DNA from 4 places in the Rhodococcus sp. GQ147 genome. Region 3 is predicted to be linked to each of the others. Evidence: riboswitches for the same ligand, from Rfam matches in the RefSeq annotation. Region 3 holds a riboswitch; each other region holds the start of a gene.
The links. A riboswitch is a leader RNA that binds a small molecule or an ion and turns the genes downstream of it on or off. The one in region 3 is predicted to bind thiamine pyrophosphate.

Region 1 (3,969 bases), on a different contig from region 3:
TTCTGCGCCGGAACCGCTGAGGTGGACCGCCATACGCACGGCAGCGCCGGGTTCGACCCGATCGCATACCCCGCCGAACAGCCATCCCGCCTCTTCGCCTGCTCCGAAAGGCTGTAGGCCACCGAGGGTGGGGATGCGGTCCACTCTTCCGCGTGCAGTACGACCTGGGTCACCGTGTTTCCTGGAAGCTATGCACGTCACAGAGATGTATCGGTGGCAGCGGTGCGATCGGCAGCCTCGACGGCATCTACCAGGGCTCCTCGAAACACTTCCTGCAACATCGCGATGACGTCCCGGGCGGGACCGGCCGGGTCGATCGAGTAGAAACGGAAGCGTCCGGCCTTGCGTTCGGTGACCAATCCCGCGTGCCGCAGGATCCGGAGGTGGTTCGAAACGCCGGTGCGTCCCACGCTGTCGATCTGGTCGACCAGTTCATTGACACTGCACTCATCGCGCTCTGCCAGCACAGTGAGAATGGCTCACCGCACAGGGTCAGCGAGGGCATCGAAGGCCAGCTGTGCGGACAAGATCCCGATCTCCTCGAGTCAACAGTCGATGACGTATAGAAGAGTACCTCCTCGTAGCTCGCACAGGACGGGCCGACTTCGCACCGCTCCGACGACCGGACCAGCTACATCTGCAGCGAGACGAGTCGGGTGTTAGGGTCTGTGACGTCCCCACGGGAGCCCTATTGCAGGGGCTGAGATCGGGCTGAGGCAGCCTGCGACCGTCGAACCTGCCCGGGTAATGCCGGCGAAGGAAGTAGGAACGATTCCGATGAGTGCATCCAATTCGCATGCCCTGAGCTATGTCCACGACGAGGAACACGACCTGCGTGTACCTGTCACAGAGATCCGCTTGAACGACTCTCCCGGCGGGGTGCCGAACCCGCCGCTGCAGGTCTACCGCACTGCAGGTCCCGGTAGCGATCCGCTGGTCGGGCTCCCGCCGACGCGCGCCGACTGGATTGCTGCTCGCGGCGACGTCGAGCACTACCCGGGGCGAGAGCGGGATCTGCTCGACGATGGCCGCTCGGCTGTGCGGCGTGGAGAGGCGTCCCAGGAGTGGAAGGGGCCCCGACCTGTCCCGGTGCGAGCGAAGACAGGCCGGACGGTCACGCAGATGCACTATGCCCGGGCGGGGATCATCACCCAGGAAATGCGGTTCGTGGCGCTGCGGGAGAACTGCGACGTGGAACTGGTGCGCTCGGAGGTGGCGGCGGGTCGGGCGATCATCCCCGCCAACGTCAACCACCCCGAGTCCGAGCCGATGATCATCGGCAAGTCCTTCCTGGTGAAGATCAATGCCAACATCGGCAACTCAGCGGTGACCAGCTCCATCGTCGACGAAGTCGACAAGATGCGCTGGGCCACCCGTTGGGGCGCGGACACTGTGATGGACCTGTCCACCGGCGAAGATATCCACACCACCCGAGAATGGATCATTCGCAACTCCCCGGTGCCGATCGGCACGGTGCCGATCTACCAGGCTCTGGAGAAGGTCGCCGGCCAGGCCGATGCGCTGACGTGGGAGATCTTCCGCGACACCGTGATCGAGCAGTGTGAGCAGGGTGTGGACTACATGACCATCCACGCCGGAGTGCTGCTGCGCTACGTACCGCTCACGGCCGAGCGGCTCACCGGCATCGTCTCCCGAGGTGGGTCGATCATGGCCGGTTGGTGCCTCGCCCATCACGAGGAAAATTTTCTCTACACCCACTTCGACGAACTGTGTGAGATCTTCGCCCGCTACGACGTGGCATTTTCCCTCGGGGACGGGCTGCGACCGGGGTCGATCGCCGACGCCAATGACGCCGCGCAGTACGCCGAACTGGACACTCTTGCCGAACTGACCACCCGTGCCTGGGCTCACGACGTTCAGGTGATGGTCGAAGGCCCTGGCCACATCCCGATCCATCGGGTGCGGGAAAATGTGGAGCGTCAGCAGAAGCTATGTCATGGAGCGCCTTTCTACACCCTGGGGCCGCTGGTGACCGACATTGCTCCGGGCTACGACCACATCACCTCCGCGATCGGGGCCACCGAGATCGCCCGCCATGGCACCGCGATGCTGTGTTATGTCACCCCGAAGGAGCATCTGGGACTGCCGAATCGGGACGACGTGAAGACCGGGGTCATCACGTACAAGATCGCCGCTCATGCCGCCGACATCGCCAAGGGCCATCCCGGTGCCGTCGAGCGTGACGACGCGTTGTCGAAGGCGCGTTTCGAGTTTCGGTGGCGGGATCAGTTCGCTCTGTCGCTGGATCCGGATACGGCCGAGCAGTTCCATGACGAGACGCTTCCGGCCGAACCGGCCAAGACAGCGCACTTCTGCTCGATGTGTGGGCCGAAGTTCTGCTCGATGCGTATCTCCCAAGACATCCGGACCAGGTTCGGTGACGCCGCCGACCAGGCCGCCGTCGCCGGGATGCAACATATGTCCGACCAGTTCAGGGCCGCTGGCAGCACGGTGTATTTGGATGCCCCTACTGTCCTGTCCTCCGAAAGTAAGCGTGTGACACAGGACAACTGAGGTCGCAGGGGCGTTGAGTCCAGGTGACGAGAGGACACGGACGCAACGCCCTCAGCGGCTTGACGCACGCCCGCACTTGCTCTGCCGGGTGACGTTGTGTCGCGATGACGAAGGTGGTCGAGGACGGAGTCGGCATCGATGTGCGGTTTCGCGGTGCCGGCGACCGTCCGGGTTCGAGTACGAGGGGAATGAGATTCAGCGGCGGTACCCACTCGTGCTCAACGAAAGTGCCCATGTGTGAGCGGGGTTCGCTGTAGCAGTGATCGGGTGCCGGCGGGCGAGGCGGTGACGACATCGCCCACCTCGCTGCCGAATCGGGGGTGACCTGCACTTGTGACTCGCTCAGCTTCGAGGCACCGAGGAGTAGTTGCCGGGTGGTCTCGACGCCTGCCGTGACACGGTGCGGGTTGCCGTTCCCCTCACCGTGTCACGGCAGGCGGCCGTCTCGGAAGAGCGGTCGTGATCGTCGCCCCGGTCGATTCTGCTTCCGGGATCGGCGGTCGCTGCACACGCGCTGGAACGCGTCCGGACCATCCCGCATTCGCTCGGCGTCGACCTCGCGCGGCGGTGTTGTCCACCATCTCCGCGCGGTAATCAGTCTTCTCGATGATGCCTTGCGGGTTCTTGACCCGGGCAGGTACACCGCACCCGAGACCCTTGCAGCGTTGACGGTGCTGATCAGAGCAGCGTGAACGCGCCGACTACTGGGCAAGAGAGGCGGATTTGGTCGCCTCCAAGCGGCCGAAGTACCGAGATCTGGAAAGCACGGCAGTGGCTGAGATGAAGCGCGGCCGATCGGCTCCCGTCTCGATGTTCTCCCCGCAGGGGCCGAGTTCGGCGATAGTGGCATGCGCTTGTGAGACTGAATCGGCCGACGGGGAGAATCTCTCGTTGATCGTGTCGACGTGACGCGCCCGAACCGACAATTTTCCGGTCATGCCGAACTTTTTGGCTGTGTCGATGTCGGCTGCGACGATATCCCGATCATCCGCAGCGCTCGGGCCGTCGATAGGCGCTGCGATTTCCGCCGTCTTGCTGGCGATGACGAGGGTCGAGCGTGCATACGCCAGGCCTTCTGGTGTCCCATCGATGTCGAGGTCGCTGCAGAAGTCTCTGATGCCGAAGGCCAAGCGCACGACCGGTGAGCATTCAGCGATACGGTCGGCCTGACGAAGCGAGGAAGCAGTCTCGACCATAGCGACGATCGGGACATGGGGGAGTGCGGCAGACACGATGTCGATGTCTTGCGGACTCTCGGTTTTTGCAAGAACAATTCCGGTAAGGCCCGGCGAATCGCGGAGTATTTCCAGGTCGAGTGCAAGTTCACGGGTCGAAGCGTCGTTGACTCGGACCCAACCGACTCTGTCGCGAAGCCACTGCGCCGCAACTGTCCGTGCAGATGTTTTCTCCCTGTAGGGCACTCCATCCTCGAGA
Region 2 (3,969 bases), on a different contig from region 3:
TGGCTCCTACGCGGCCACCACTGATGTGGTCGAGTGAGGCCAGCATCCGTGCCGCGTGGAACGGCGTGAAGAAGCTTGCAGAAACGGTGGTGACCAGACCGATGCGCTCGGTCGCGCGGGCCATCGCCGACAGTGCGGTGAGCGGTTCGAGGAACCAGGTGGTGCCCGCTGTGTACTTCGGGTTGACGCTGTGACCGTCGGCGAAGAACACCGCGTCGAGACATCCGCGTTCGGCGGTGCGTGCGAGTTCCTCGAAATACGTGATGTCGCCGATGCGTTCGGCCGCGGAGTCGGGATGCCGCCATGCCGACGAGTGGTGCCCGACGCCGTAGAGGAAGGCGTTGAGGTGGAGGGTGCGTGGTCCGGTCATCAGTTCATCACCAGTCCCCCGTCGACCACCAGGTTCTGCCCGGTGACGGCCCGCGACCAGTCGGAGGCGAAGAACAGCACCGCGGCCGCGAAATCCTCGGGGGTGGTGACCTTCCGCAGCGGCGTCGACGACGCGATGAGGTCGAACACCGCTTCGGGGGTCGCCGACGATGCGTCGGTCGTGCGCAGCAGACCACCGGAGACCATGTTGACGCGGATCCCGTCGGGGCCGAGGTCGGCGGCGAAGGTGCGGGTCAGCGACAGCAGCGCGGCCTTGGCGGCGGTGTAGTCGTGGTACGGGACGACGGGGTGCTGGAACAGGTTGGTGCCGATGTTGACGACGCTGCCGCCGCCGGCTTCCCGCATGCCCGGCAGCGCGGCCTGGATGACGTTGACGGCACCACCGACGACCCCGTCGAACTGGGCACCGAATTCGGCGTATCCGATCTCGTCCGCCTTGACGCGGGCGTCGCCGTTGAACGAGAAGTCGGGCAGGGCGTTGTTGACGACCGTGGTGACGGGTCGCCCGAAGTGCTCGCGGGCCCGCGCGAACAGCGACTCGACCTCGGCGCGGTCGGTGACATCGGCCTTCAGCGCGACGGCCCGCTCGGGTCCGATCTTGTCGGCCAGTTCGTGAGCGCCCTCGCCGCTGCGCCGGTAATCGAGAACGACGGCGGCTCCTTCGTCGGCGAACGCCTGCGCGATGCTGTGGCCGAGGCCGCGCCCGGCACCGGTGACGAGGACGACCTGGTTCTGCAATGACATCTTCTGTGCCTTCCCTGTGTCGGGAAGGGTGCGTGAGGGCGACAGACCTGTGGCCCGGCGCCGGCTCGGCATCCCTTCGCTCGCATAATCGAGATCAGGTTCGACGGGTGTTCTCTCAGCCGTGTCCGGCACCCCGTGTCGAGTCCTGCGCACAGGTTACACCTCGGGATCTCGACCCCGTCGAGACTGTCGGCGTCGGCATTCATCGGATCGTCACATCACCGACCCGGGAACTTAGCTCAGATCGGCGTTAAAATGAGCCTTTCCTGCCCCGACCCGTGAAAGGAGATTCCGACGCACACGCCGGCCCCCTACAACGCTCCCTACGTCTCCCTTTCCCAGCAGGTCGGAGACGCCCCGCCGTTCGACCGTGCCCCGGTCCGCGGACCCGCGCGCCACGAGGACGTCGTATGGTTCGAGGATCGCTACGCGATCCCCATCACCACCACGACGCCCGACGAAGCGCAGATCGAGGACGTACTGCTCCTGCGCCGCGCCCTCGACCGGGCGCACATCGACTACCTGCTCGTCCGCGACGACAGCGACCGCCCGATCCTGGCGATCGACCGTGCCGATCGGAAGAGATTGCGTGCCGCGCTCGCCGAGGGATGCGCCGACGAGCCGTTCTACTCGAAGGCTGTCGGCTCCAAGCGACGCCCGGTTCCGGTGGCGGACGGTCGGCTCTCGCGCGACAGGAAGGACCGGGTGTTCCGGCTGTTCCGCCCGCGCGTCGAGCTGACCAGCGGGTTGCGGTACGGCGCGTCGAACGGTGTGGACATCGAGCTGTGGACCTACACCGACGACGAGGTGATCATGCCTCGTCCGAACGCCCTCACCCGCACGGTCGCCCTGCGCGACGAGATGCGCCGGACGACGGTCGAGCGGTACGGACAGCTGTGGCCCACGATCGAGGGCATGTTCGACCGCCACCCCGGCGACATCCCGTTCGAGATCGACCTCGTGTTCTCGTGGGTGGACGGGTCGTCGAAGTCGTTCCAGGCCAAGCGCGCAAAGCTGATGCAGAACTACGTCGTCGGCGAAGGTGACGACACGCCGGCGCGCTACCGGCAGATCAACGAACTCAAGTACGCCCTGCGTTCGGTCCACATGTACGCGCCGTGGGTGCGGCGGATCTTCGTCGCCACCGACTCGCCGCGACCGGCGTGGCTCGCCGACGACCCGCGTGTGACGTTCGTGCGGAGCGAGGAGTTCTTCGCCGACCCGTCAGCGCTGCCCACCTACAACTCGATGGCGGTCGAGTCGCAACTGCACCACATCCCGGGGCTGTCCGAGCACTTCCTGTACTCGAACGACGACATGTTCTTCGGTCGCCGGGTGAGCCCGAGCCTGTTCTTCTCCGGCGGGGGTGTCAGCAAGTTCATCGAGTGCGACGTGCGGATCGGGCTGGGTCGGAACGACCCGTCGCGCAGCGGATTCGAGAACTCCGCCCGCATGAACCGCAAGCTCCTGCAGGATCGCTTCGGGGTCACCATCACTCGGCACCTCGAACACACCCCGGTCCCGTTGCGCAGGTCGATCATGGCGGAGATGGAACGCGAGTTCGGGGACGAGTTCGCTGCGACGGCGGCGAGCCCGTTCCGGGCGGCCGACAACATCTCGGTGACGAACTCCTTCTACCACTACTACACGCTGCTGACCGGCCGCGCGGTGCAGCAGACCACGGCGAAGGTGGAGTACGTCGACACCACTGTGAAGTCCGGTCTGCGACATCTGGACACGATCCTGGCGCGCCGCAATCTCGACCTGTTCTGCCTCAACGACGGCAGCACGCCCGAGGTCGACCTGGAGCTGCGCACCGCGAAGGTCACGCAGTTCCTGGAGCGGTACTACCCGATCCCGGCACCCTGGGAGACCGGCCACCCGGGCCGACCGGACGTCGGTTAGATCCGAACGGTGAGGTCGGGGTTCTCGGGGATGCGGATGCCGGCTTCGGCCAGACGCCGCGCCGCGTCCTCGGCCGTGTGGGGCTGCCCGGCGGTGGCGTAACTTCCGCTGGGCACCACGGAGTGCACGATCGTGTCGGGATAGACGTGCACGAGGTTGAAACCCTGCGCGCCGTCGTGCCCGCGCTGCGAACCGACCGGGACGTTCAGGTCCTGCGTGTAGCAGGTCGACGAGGCGACGGACACCGGGATGCCCGCGAACGTGGCCGAGGTCGAGTAGTGCAGGTGACCGCCGAGGATGGCGCGGACATCGGTGCCGCGCAGCACTTCGGCGAGACCGGCCTGGTCGCGCAGTTCGACGAGGACAGCCATGTCGAACACGCTCGGCACGGGCGGATGATGCAGTGCGAGAACGGTACCGAACGGGACGGGTGTCGAGAGTTCGTCGGCGAGCCAGGCGAGCTGGTCGTCGGTCACCTCACCGTGGTGATGGCCCGGGACCGAGGTGTCGAGGCTGACGATCCGAAGTCCGCCCACGGTGTGGACGGCGTCGATCGGTGCGCCGAGAGGCGCTTCGTCGAGCAGCTCTTCACGGAAGGTCGCGCGGTCGTCGTGGTTGCCCATCGCCCACACGATCTCGGCGTCGAGCGCTGCGGCCAGTGGTTCGACGAGTCCGCGGAGCTTGCGGTAGGCGTCGGGCTGGCCGCGATCGGCGAGGTCGCCGGTGAACACCAGGGCGTCGGGTCGGACCCGGGAGGCACGGATGTCGTCGAGGATCAGGCCGAGGCGGGTGTCGGCGTCGACGGTGCCGTAGAGGAGTTCGTCTCCACCGACGAGGTGGGTGTCGGTGAGGTGGAGCAGCGTGTGCGAAGGTCTGGGGTATTCGGCAATTCGTTCAGGGGCCGGAGAACTGCCCATGATTTCTCACTTC
Region 3 (3,969 bases):
CGGGTCGCCCGTCGCGAACATCGCGTAGTCCCCCGACAACAGAGTGCGCAACGTCCAGTCGATGTTCGGGTTGTCGGGCATGCGCGGGACAATGCCGTCGGTGCTGTCCGGGTCCAGTCGCGCGGCGAGTCCGGTGAGTGCGAGCAGATTCGTCGTCTCGGGATTGATGACCGTGGGAAGTGCCAGCACCGGCGATGCCGTCGAGATGGAGCCGAAGAACGCATCGACTGGCGCCGAGACCGCTTCGGGCAGATCCGGGAGGGCACTCTGCCCGGGGGAGGGCGCTCCCGCCTCGATCACCGTATCGAGCGCAAAGTACCCGCCGCACTGGTTGTAACCGGCGTCGCCCGTGGTGGCGGGATCTCCGTCGAAGTCCCATTCCGCGAAGTAGCCGGTGATGAAACCACCGAGAGAATGTCCGCCGCACAACACTTTCCGTTTCCGCAGTTCCGGGTCGGAGAGTTCGTGACGCAGCAGGTCGTACTGGTCGCGCAGCGTCTGCTCGATGCCGACATGCGAGAGCCACGCGACGTCGGCGCCGCTCGCGTGGCCGGCGAATCGTCGCCCGTCCACTTCGGCACCGCGGAAGTAGTAGTCGGTCGCGGTGTCGAGCGAACCCGTCCGCAGTGCCGCCCGGGTACCGGTGTGGTCCTCGAGGCAGTTCGATCGCCGGTCGAGTGCCCAGAACTCGACGTGGGCACCACGGGCCGCGGCCGCGACGACGGTGTTGCGCGCGACGCTCTCGAACGCGCCCGCTCCCTCGAAGATCCCGGGCTGGGCGACGAGGATCCGGTCGGCGTCGGCCGAACTCTCCGGTCCGTCGGCCGACCGCCACCGCAGATACGACAACCGGTCGCACGCGGCGGGTCGCGGTCCCGCTTCCGCCGGCAGCGGCACGGGTATCGACACCACGGACCCGAGCACCTCGCCGGCCAGCGGCGCCGACGAGTCATACGGCATTTCGGTGCGTCCGCTCGTCTCCGCCGACACCACCGATGCCGTCAGGACACTTCCCATCACCGCCGCAGCCATCGCGGCGCCCATCATTGCGCGCATCCCATCCCCCGATCGGTTCGTGCGTATTGAACACCGTTGCGGGAGTCGGGTCTACGGAAACAACAGAAGAACGGACCCGTCGGAGTTCACCGACGGCCCTTCATCGTCCGCGCAAGGGAGAGACATGCGCAGAGCGACGGTCCCTGCCGTTCGGGGGAGGTGGCAGGGACCATCACTCGAAGAGTCGGGATCTTCGATCCTTCCGTTGCGGGTGAAATGTGAGGGTGACATCCTGACCTGGGCATTTCCGTAACTTCGGGTCACATCTTCCGTTCTGCTCCCGTCCCGGCGGCCCCAGGAGGGCATGGTGCTAGGGTCGCCCGTGACACGGGGTGCTCCGCACGAGCGGGGCTGAGATCACACCCGTCGAACCTGACCAGGTAATGCTGACGAAGGGATGTCCCGACATGACCACGCCTGTACCCACATCGATCCGTCCCCTGCCCGCGCAGTGAAGGCGCGGCGGACTCTCGCCGGACTGCTCACCCTCGTCGCCGCACTCTCCGCGGTCGTCGGGTGCTCGTCCGATTCCGGGAGCGACACCATCCGATTCGCGTTGGACTGGACGCCCAACACCAATCACACCGGCCTGTACGTGGCGCAGCAGGAAGGTCTGTTCGCCGATGCGGGTCTCGACGTCGAGATCCTGCCGTACAACAACGCGACCCCCGACACCCTCGTCGACGCGGGTAGCGCCGAGTTCGGAATCTCCACGCACGCCACATCGACCATCGCCAGAGCCGCCGGGTCCCGGACCGTCGCGGTCCTCGCACCGCTGCAGCACTGGGCGACGGGGATCGCCGTGCGGGCCGACAACGCCGAGATCACGCGGCCGGCGGATCTCGACGGCAAGACCTTCGCGGGCTTCGCCAACCCTGGTGAGGACGAGATGCTCGCCGAAGTGATCCGCAACGACGGTGGTCGCGGTGAGTTCGAGAACGTGACGCTCGGGACGTCGTCGTACGAGGCCGTCTACTCGTCGACCGCCGACTTCACCGTGTCGTACCTGGCGTGGGAGGGTCTCGAGGCCGAGCACCGCGGCCTGCCCATGCGGTACTTCGGCTTCACCGACTACGGCTTCCCCGACGCGTACGCGATCGTCGTCGACGGCAACGAGGACTGGATGACGGAGAACCCGGAGCAGGCACGCGCTTTCGTGCAGGCGCTGCACCAGGGTTACCGGATCGCCGCCGACGACCCCGATCGTGGAGCCCGGGCTCTGCTCGAGGCGAACCCCGGGGCCTTCCCCGACGAGGAACTCGTCTACGAGAGCCAGCGCATGCTCGCCGCCGAGTACATGCGTGACGCCTCCGGCGCCGTCGGAGTCCTCGACGCCGGGAAATGGTCGGGCTATGCCCGGTTCCTGTACGAGAACGGCGTGCTGTCCGGACCCGACGGCAGCCCGTTGACGACCGAGCCGGACTGGTCGACCTATGTCACCGATGACTACCTCGAAGACCGATAGCATCGGCCGCGCACGTCGGCTCCTTCCCGCGCTGCTCATCGCCGGGGCTCTGGTCGCGATCTGGCAGTCGTACGTCGTGGTGAGCGGTGTCCGCCCGCAGGTGTTGCCCTCCCCCGCACGCGTTCTCACGCAGGGGTGGTCTCATCGCGTCGACATCGCCGGGCACGCCTGGTCCACTCTGCAGGTCACGATGGTCGGGTTCGCCGTGTCGCTGGCACTGGCGTGGGCCCTCGCGATCGTCGTAGACTTCTCGCCTTGGTTGCGGCGGGCCCTCGTGCCGTTGTTCGTGGTGTCGCAGACCCTGCCGATCATCGCGATCGCGCCGTTGATGATCATCTGGTTCGGTTTCGGACTGCTACCGAAGATCCTCGTCATCGCGCTGGTGACGTTCTTCCCCGTCGCGATCGGGCTGCTCGAAGGGTTCGCGGCGGCCGACCGGGAGGCGGGCGCGTTGCTACGCAGTATGGGCGCGTCGCGGTGGCAGCAGTTCCGTTACGTGCGCCTGCCATCCGCGCTCCCCCGCTTCTTCACCGCCCTGCGGATCGGCATCACCTACGCCGTCGTGGGTGCGGTGTTCGCCGAATACGTCGGCGCGACATCCGGTCTGGGCATCTACATGAGCACGCAGAAGAACTCGTTCCGCACCGATCTCGTGCTCGCTGCCGTAGTGGTGACCGCTGCTCTGTCACTCCTGCTGTACGCGCTGACGTTCGTCGTCGAACGGATGGTCGCGCCGTGGGCGCTCACGAGGGGTGAGAGATGAATGCGGTGACGGTGGCCTCGGTCCACAAGTCGTACGGCGACCGGGCGGTGATCGACGGCATCGACTGTGCTGTGGAGCCCGGCGAGTTCGTGTCCCTCATCGGGCCGAGTGGGTGCGGCAAGTCGACGCTGTTCTCGATCGTCGCGGGACTCGAGCAACCCGACACCGGAGAGGTTCTCGTCGGCGACTCCCCCGCGGCACCCGGGCAGGTCGCGCTGATGCCGCAGAAGGACCTGCTGTTCCCGTGGCGGACGGTGCTCGACAACTGCACACTCGGGCTCGAGGTGCAGGGTGTACAGCGATCCGACGCTCGTGCCCGCGCCCGCGAACTGCTGCCGACCTTCGGCCTGGCCGGCTTCGAGGACGCTGCCCCGCACCAACTGTCGGGCGGTATGCGTCAACGCGCGTCGCTCGCACGCACGGTGCTGCAGGGGCGCGACGTGCTCCTGCTCGACGAGCCGTTCGGCGCACTCGATTCGCTGACCCGCACCGAGATGCAACTGTGGTTGCAGCAGGTGTGGCAGCAGCATCGGTGGACGGTGCTGATGGTGACGCACGACGTCCGCGAGGCGGTGTTGCTGTCCGATCGGGTCGTCGTCCTCGGTCCGCGACCGACGCGGGTGCAGCACGAGCTGCGTGTGCACCTGCCCCGACCTCGAACCCTGGAGACGTGCGTGTCGAGCGA
Region 4 (3,969 bases), on a different contig from region 3:
CGCATCGCGACGGTGGTCAGTTCGGTGCCCGACGCGACGAGTGCCTCCTCGAGCACGGCCAGGTTCGCCGCGCCACCGGTGCCGGTGATCAGCCGCGACCCGAAGGTGCGGCCGGCGATGGTCAGCTGCGGCAGGTCGGCGCCGGGATCGTGTGTGTCAGCCACCCTGGACCGCCGTGAGGATCTCGATGCTCGCTCCGCGTGTGACCGGCTCCGACCAGCGGCCGCGCGGGCACACGACACCGTCGACGGCGACCGCGATGCCCTTCTCGGGCAGACCGAGCTCGTTCAGCAGTTGTGACACGGTCGGGGCCGCGTCGTAGTACTTGTCCTCACCGTTGACGGTGATGCCCACGGACACGTTCGTCATCCCACACTCGCTTCCGTAATTCGTCCAGGACAGGCGTACTGCGCGTCGGCCAGCGACCGCCCACCGAGTTCGGCGAGCACCGCGTCGACGGTGAGCGGCGTGAGCAGCACACCGTTGCGGCCGTGGCCGGTCGCGGCGACGACACGATCGGAGAGCCGGCCGATCAGCGGCAGGTTGTCGGGGGTCATCGGGCGCAGGCCCGCGCTCGCCTCGAACAGTTCGTACTCGCCGAGCGCAGGAAAGATCTTCTCGGCGTCGGCGATCAGATCGCGCACCCCGGCCACCGTGACCTGTGTGTCGGACGCCTCGTACTGTGTGGCGCCCACGACGAGGCCGTCGTGGCGGGGCACCAGATAGGCGGGGCGTCCGTGGACACTCGCGCGCACGGTGCGCTGCGGCGGCGGAGTCGCGCCCGGCCGCACCCGCAGGCGCAGGATCTCGCCCTTGACCGGACGGACCGGAAGGCCCGGCCACAGTCGCGCCGACGCCGAGCCGGCGGCGAGCACCACCTGATCGTCGGGAAGGTCGGCGAGATCGTGGACGGCGGCGTCGGAGAAACGCACCCCGGCCGCGGTGGCCGCGACGCGCAGGGCGTCGACGAGCGTACGGTTGTCGACCGACGACTCGGTGGGGGCGAGGAGTCCGAGACGGACCTTCGGACCGAGGGACGGCTCGAACTCCCGGATCTCGGCGCGGGAGAGCAGCCGCATCTCGTGCCCCTGCTCCCCCACCCATTCGGCGACGGTCCGCAGGTCGGCCGCATCGGCCGCATCGAGCGCGACGGTCAGGGACGCCTGGGCGGTGAACACATCGACGCCGGTCTCCGTGCGCAGCGCCTCCGCGAAGCCGGGCCAGCGTTCGAGGGAGGCCGCTCCCAGGGACAGGACGTGGTCCTCACCGGGCCAGCCCTCGGACAGCGGTGCCAGCATTCCTCCGGCCACCCACGAGGCTCCGCTACCAGGATTCGGGTCGTGCACGGTCACGACGTGTCCCGCGCGGGCCGCGCGCCATGCGATCGACAGCCCGATCACTCCGCCACCCACGACGGCCACAGTTGCCATTGGTCCACCTCACTCCCTGCGCCGGCATGATCCGGGTCAGGTCATAACGGTCGGGGCCGGCAGGCCCCCTCTCAGCCCCGCGAACCTCGGGACTCCCGTGTCGTCACTTTCTGCTTAGAGGCTACCGTCTTGGTCGTGACCACCTATCGCGGCAACCATCCCGACCCGCGCGGCCGCCTCGCGACCGCCCGGTTGTATCTGTGCACCGACGCTCGCCGGGACACCGGCGACCTCGCACGGTTCGTCGAGGAGGCCCTCGCCGGTGGGGTCGACATCGTCCAGTTGCGCGACAAGGACTCGGCCGGCGAGAAGAAGTTCGGACGCCTCGAGGCACGCGAGGAACTCGCCGCCCTCGAGATCATCGGCGAGGCGTGTGCACGCCACGGTGCGCTCCTGGCCGTGAACGACCGCGCCGACATCGCGCTCGCGTCGGGCGCCGACATCCTGCATCTCGGTCAGGGCGACCTGCCGGTGCGGCACGCGCGGCAGATCCTCGGCGACGAGATCGTCATCGGCCGCTCGACGTCGAGCCGCGCGCAGGCTGCGCTCGCCGACATCGAGGAGGGCGTCGACTACTTCGCATCCGGGCCGGTGTGGGACACACCGACCAAGCCGGGACGGACCGCAGCGGGGCTGGAGGTGACGCGCGAGGTCACGCAGTCGCAGCCGGCACGGCCGTGGTTCGCGATCGGCGGCATCGATCTCGAGCGACTCCCCGAGGTGCTCGACGCCGGTGCCACGCGGGTCGCGGTGGTCCGGGCGATCACGAAGGCATCCGATCCGCGGGCAGCCGCGGCGGCGCTGAAGGCCGCACTCCCGACCTGAGGCGTTACAGCCAGCCCAGCACGGCCGAGGGCGACATCGCGATCGTGCCCTCGGGCAACCGTGCGCGCAGACCGCGATCCGCGGTGACCACGACCGTCACACCGGGGTCGACCACGGCCGTCGTGGTGGAGGCCAGCCGGGTCAGTTCGTCGTCGCCGCTGCCGTCCGCGCTGTGCACCGGGATCCGGACGTCGTCGATCGTCGCGTCGCGGGCATGCCCTTCGAGGACCGCTTCGACGCGGGGGACCCAGCCGAACGTCCCGTCGGGAATTTCGACGGTGCGGGGCAGGACCGCGGCGAGGTCGGCGAGCAGTGCGCTCGTCGCGCCGGGGCGGTCGCGCCACCATCCGGTGGGGCCGCTCGCTCCGAGCACGTTCGCGGTGTCGAGCAGCATGCGTACCGGTGAGGTGCGCAGCGACGGCCACGCCTCGGCGAAGCCGCTGTGCAGCGGCATCGCCTCGACCTCCGGTTCGGGCACCCAGCGCAGTTCGGTGCTCTCCTGGTTGAGACTGGTCACGAGAGTTTCGGTGGCGTCGGCGACGACGGTGGTGTAGGTCCATCCGCCCGCGAGACCGGACGTGACGCGTTCGGCGCGTACCGTCACGGCCGCGACATCGATGCCGGCCTCCTCGTGGGCCTCCCGCACGGCGGCGTCGACGGTGCTCTCGTGCGAGTCGCGCGCTCCACCGGGAAGTGCCCACGTCCCGCCCTGGTGCGACCATGCCGCCCGATGCTGCAGGAGAACCGCGGGGCGACCGTCCGCGAGCGGAGCGCGCAGCAGCAGACCTGCGGCGCCGTGCCGTCCCCAGCGCTTCTCGCCGTCCGGTCCGACCGCCCAGCCGTCACCGTCTCCACGCATTGCGTCCGCCTCTCCGACCCGCCCTCGCCCGGACCTGTGCCCGGTACCGGATCCCCGCCGTCCGTGGACGGCAACAATACCGCCGGGCTGCTTATATGCTCCCCTCAGACCGCTCGACACGAGGAAGGGAGTGCCCGGTGGACGTACGGATCACCCCTCCCTTCGCTCCTGTCGAGAGCCACATCCGCGACGACGCCGATACGGACACTCCGGACGCCCGGTTCGACGACGCTCGTGCCCTGCTCCGGTCCACGCCGGTCCGGTTGGTGGTCCTCGGGGTGGTGCTCACCGTGCTGCTCGTCGCCTCGGCAGCGGTCTCCGCAACGATGGTGTCCGGCAGGCAGGCCACCCACGATCGTCTCCTCGCGTCCATCGAGCCGCTCGCCAGCGCGGCCCAGAATCTCTACAGCGCGCTGTCGGTGGCCGACGCCGCCGCCGTGACGGGCTTCATCTCGGGCGGACTCGAACCGGAGGCGGTGCGCAGTCGCTACATCCGGGCGACCAACGAGGCCGCGGAATATCTCGTCATCGCGGCGACCGGCCTGACCGATGCCGACCGCGAGACCGCGCACAACCTGACGGAGATCGGGCGGCTGCTGCCCGTCTACACGGGTCTCATCGAGACGGCTCGCACCAACAACCGCACCGGGCATCCGGTCGGCGCCGCATATCTCGGCGAGGCCTCGCACCTGATGCAGACCGAACTGCTCCCCGCCGCGCAGGAACTGCACACGCGCGGCGTCGCCGCGGTCGAGGACACCCAGCGCGACGCGGTGCGACCGCCCTGGCTCGCGATCGGATTGCTCCTCGTCACGGTCGCTGCCCTGTGCGTGGCGCACGCCGTCGTGAGCCGCC

Region 1: linked by a shared signal. The riboswitch ahead of thiC (phosphomethylpyrimidine synthase ThiC) and the one ahead of AC6CID_RS03770 (ABC transporter substrate-binding protein) in region 3 are both predicted to bind thiamine pyrophosphate.
Region 2: linked by a shared signal. The riboswitch ahead of AC6CID_RS23620 (3-oxoacyl-ACP reductase) and the one ahead of AC6CID_RS03770 (ABC transporter substrate-binding protein) in region 3 are both predicted to bind thiamine pyrophosphate.
Region 4: linked by a shared signal. The riboswitch ahead of thiO (glycine oxidase ThiO) and the one ahead of AC6CID_RS03770 (ABC transporter substrate-binding protein) in region 3 are both predicted to bind thiamine pyrophosphate.

The regions. Positions count from the first base shown of each region.
Region 1 is NZ_JCAXDU010000020.1:4,365-8,333, forward strand. It holds partial or broken gene AC6CID_RS20185 (substrate-binding protein) at 1-33, opposite strand, end outside; gene AC6CID_RS20190 (hypothetical protein) at 153-566, shown strand; TPP riboswitch at 670-779, shown strand; gene thiC (phosphomethylpyrimidine synthase ThiC) at 778-2,535, shown strand; gene AC6CID_RS20200 (HpcH/HpaI aldolase/citrate lyase family protein) at 3,237-3,969, opposite strand, start outside.
Region 2 is NZ_JCAXDU010000030.1:8,974-12,942, forward strand. It holds gene AC6CID_RS23615 (LLM class flavin-dependent oxidoreductase) at 1-370, opposite strand, end outside; gene AC6CID_RS23620 (3-oxoacyl-ACP reductase) at 370-1,134, opposite strand; TPP riboswitch at 1,189-1,280, opposite strand; gene AC6CID_RS23625 (stealth family protein) at 1,567-3,039, shown strand; gene AC6CID_RS23630 (phosphodiesterase) at 3,036-3,956, opposite strand.
Region 3 is NZ_JCAXDU010000002.1:300,073-304,041, forward strand. It holds gene AC6CID_RS03765 (hypothetical protein) at 1-1,056, opposite strand, end outside; TPP riboswitch at 1,375-1,471, shown strand; gene AC6CID_RS03770 (ABC transporter substrate-binding protein) at 1,454-2,521, shown strand; gene AC6CID_RS03775 (ABC transporter permease) at 2,499-3,284, shown strand; gene AC6CID_RS03780 (ABC transporter ATP-binding protein) at 3,281-3,969, shown strand, end outside.
Region 4 is NZ_JCAXDU010000031.1:32,794-36,762, forward strand. It holds gene AC6CID_RS23925 (thiazole synthase) at 1-164, opposite strand, end outside; gene thiS (sulfur carrier protein ThiS) at 157-369, opposite strand; gene thiO (glycine oxidase ThiO) at 366-1,430, opposite strand; TPP riboswitch at 1,427-1,539, opposite strand; gene thiE (thiamine phosphate synthase) at 1,566-2,255, shown strand; gene AC6CID_RS23945 (NUDIX hydrolase) at 2,260-3,114, opposite strand; gene AC6CID_RS23950 (GlnX family signal transduction membrane protein) at 3,252-3,969, shown strand, end outside.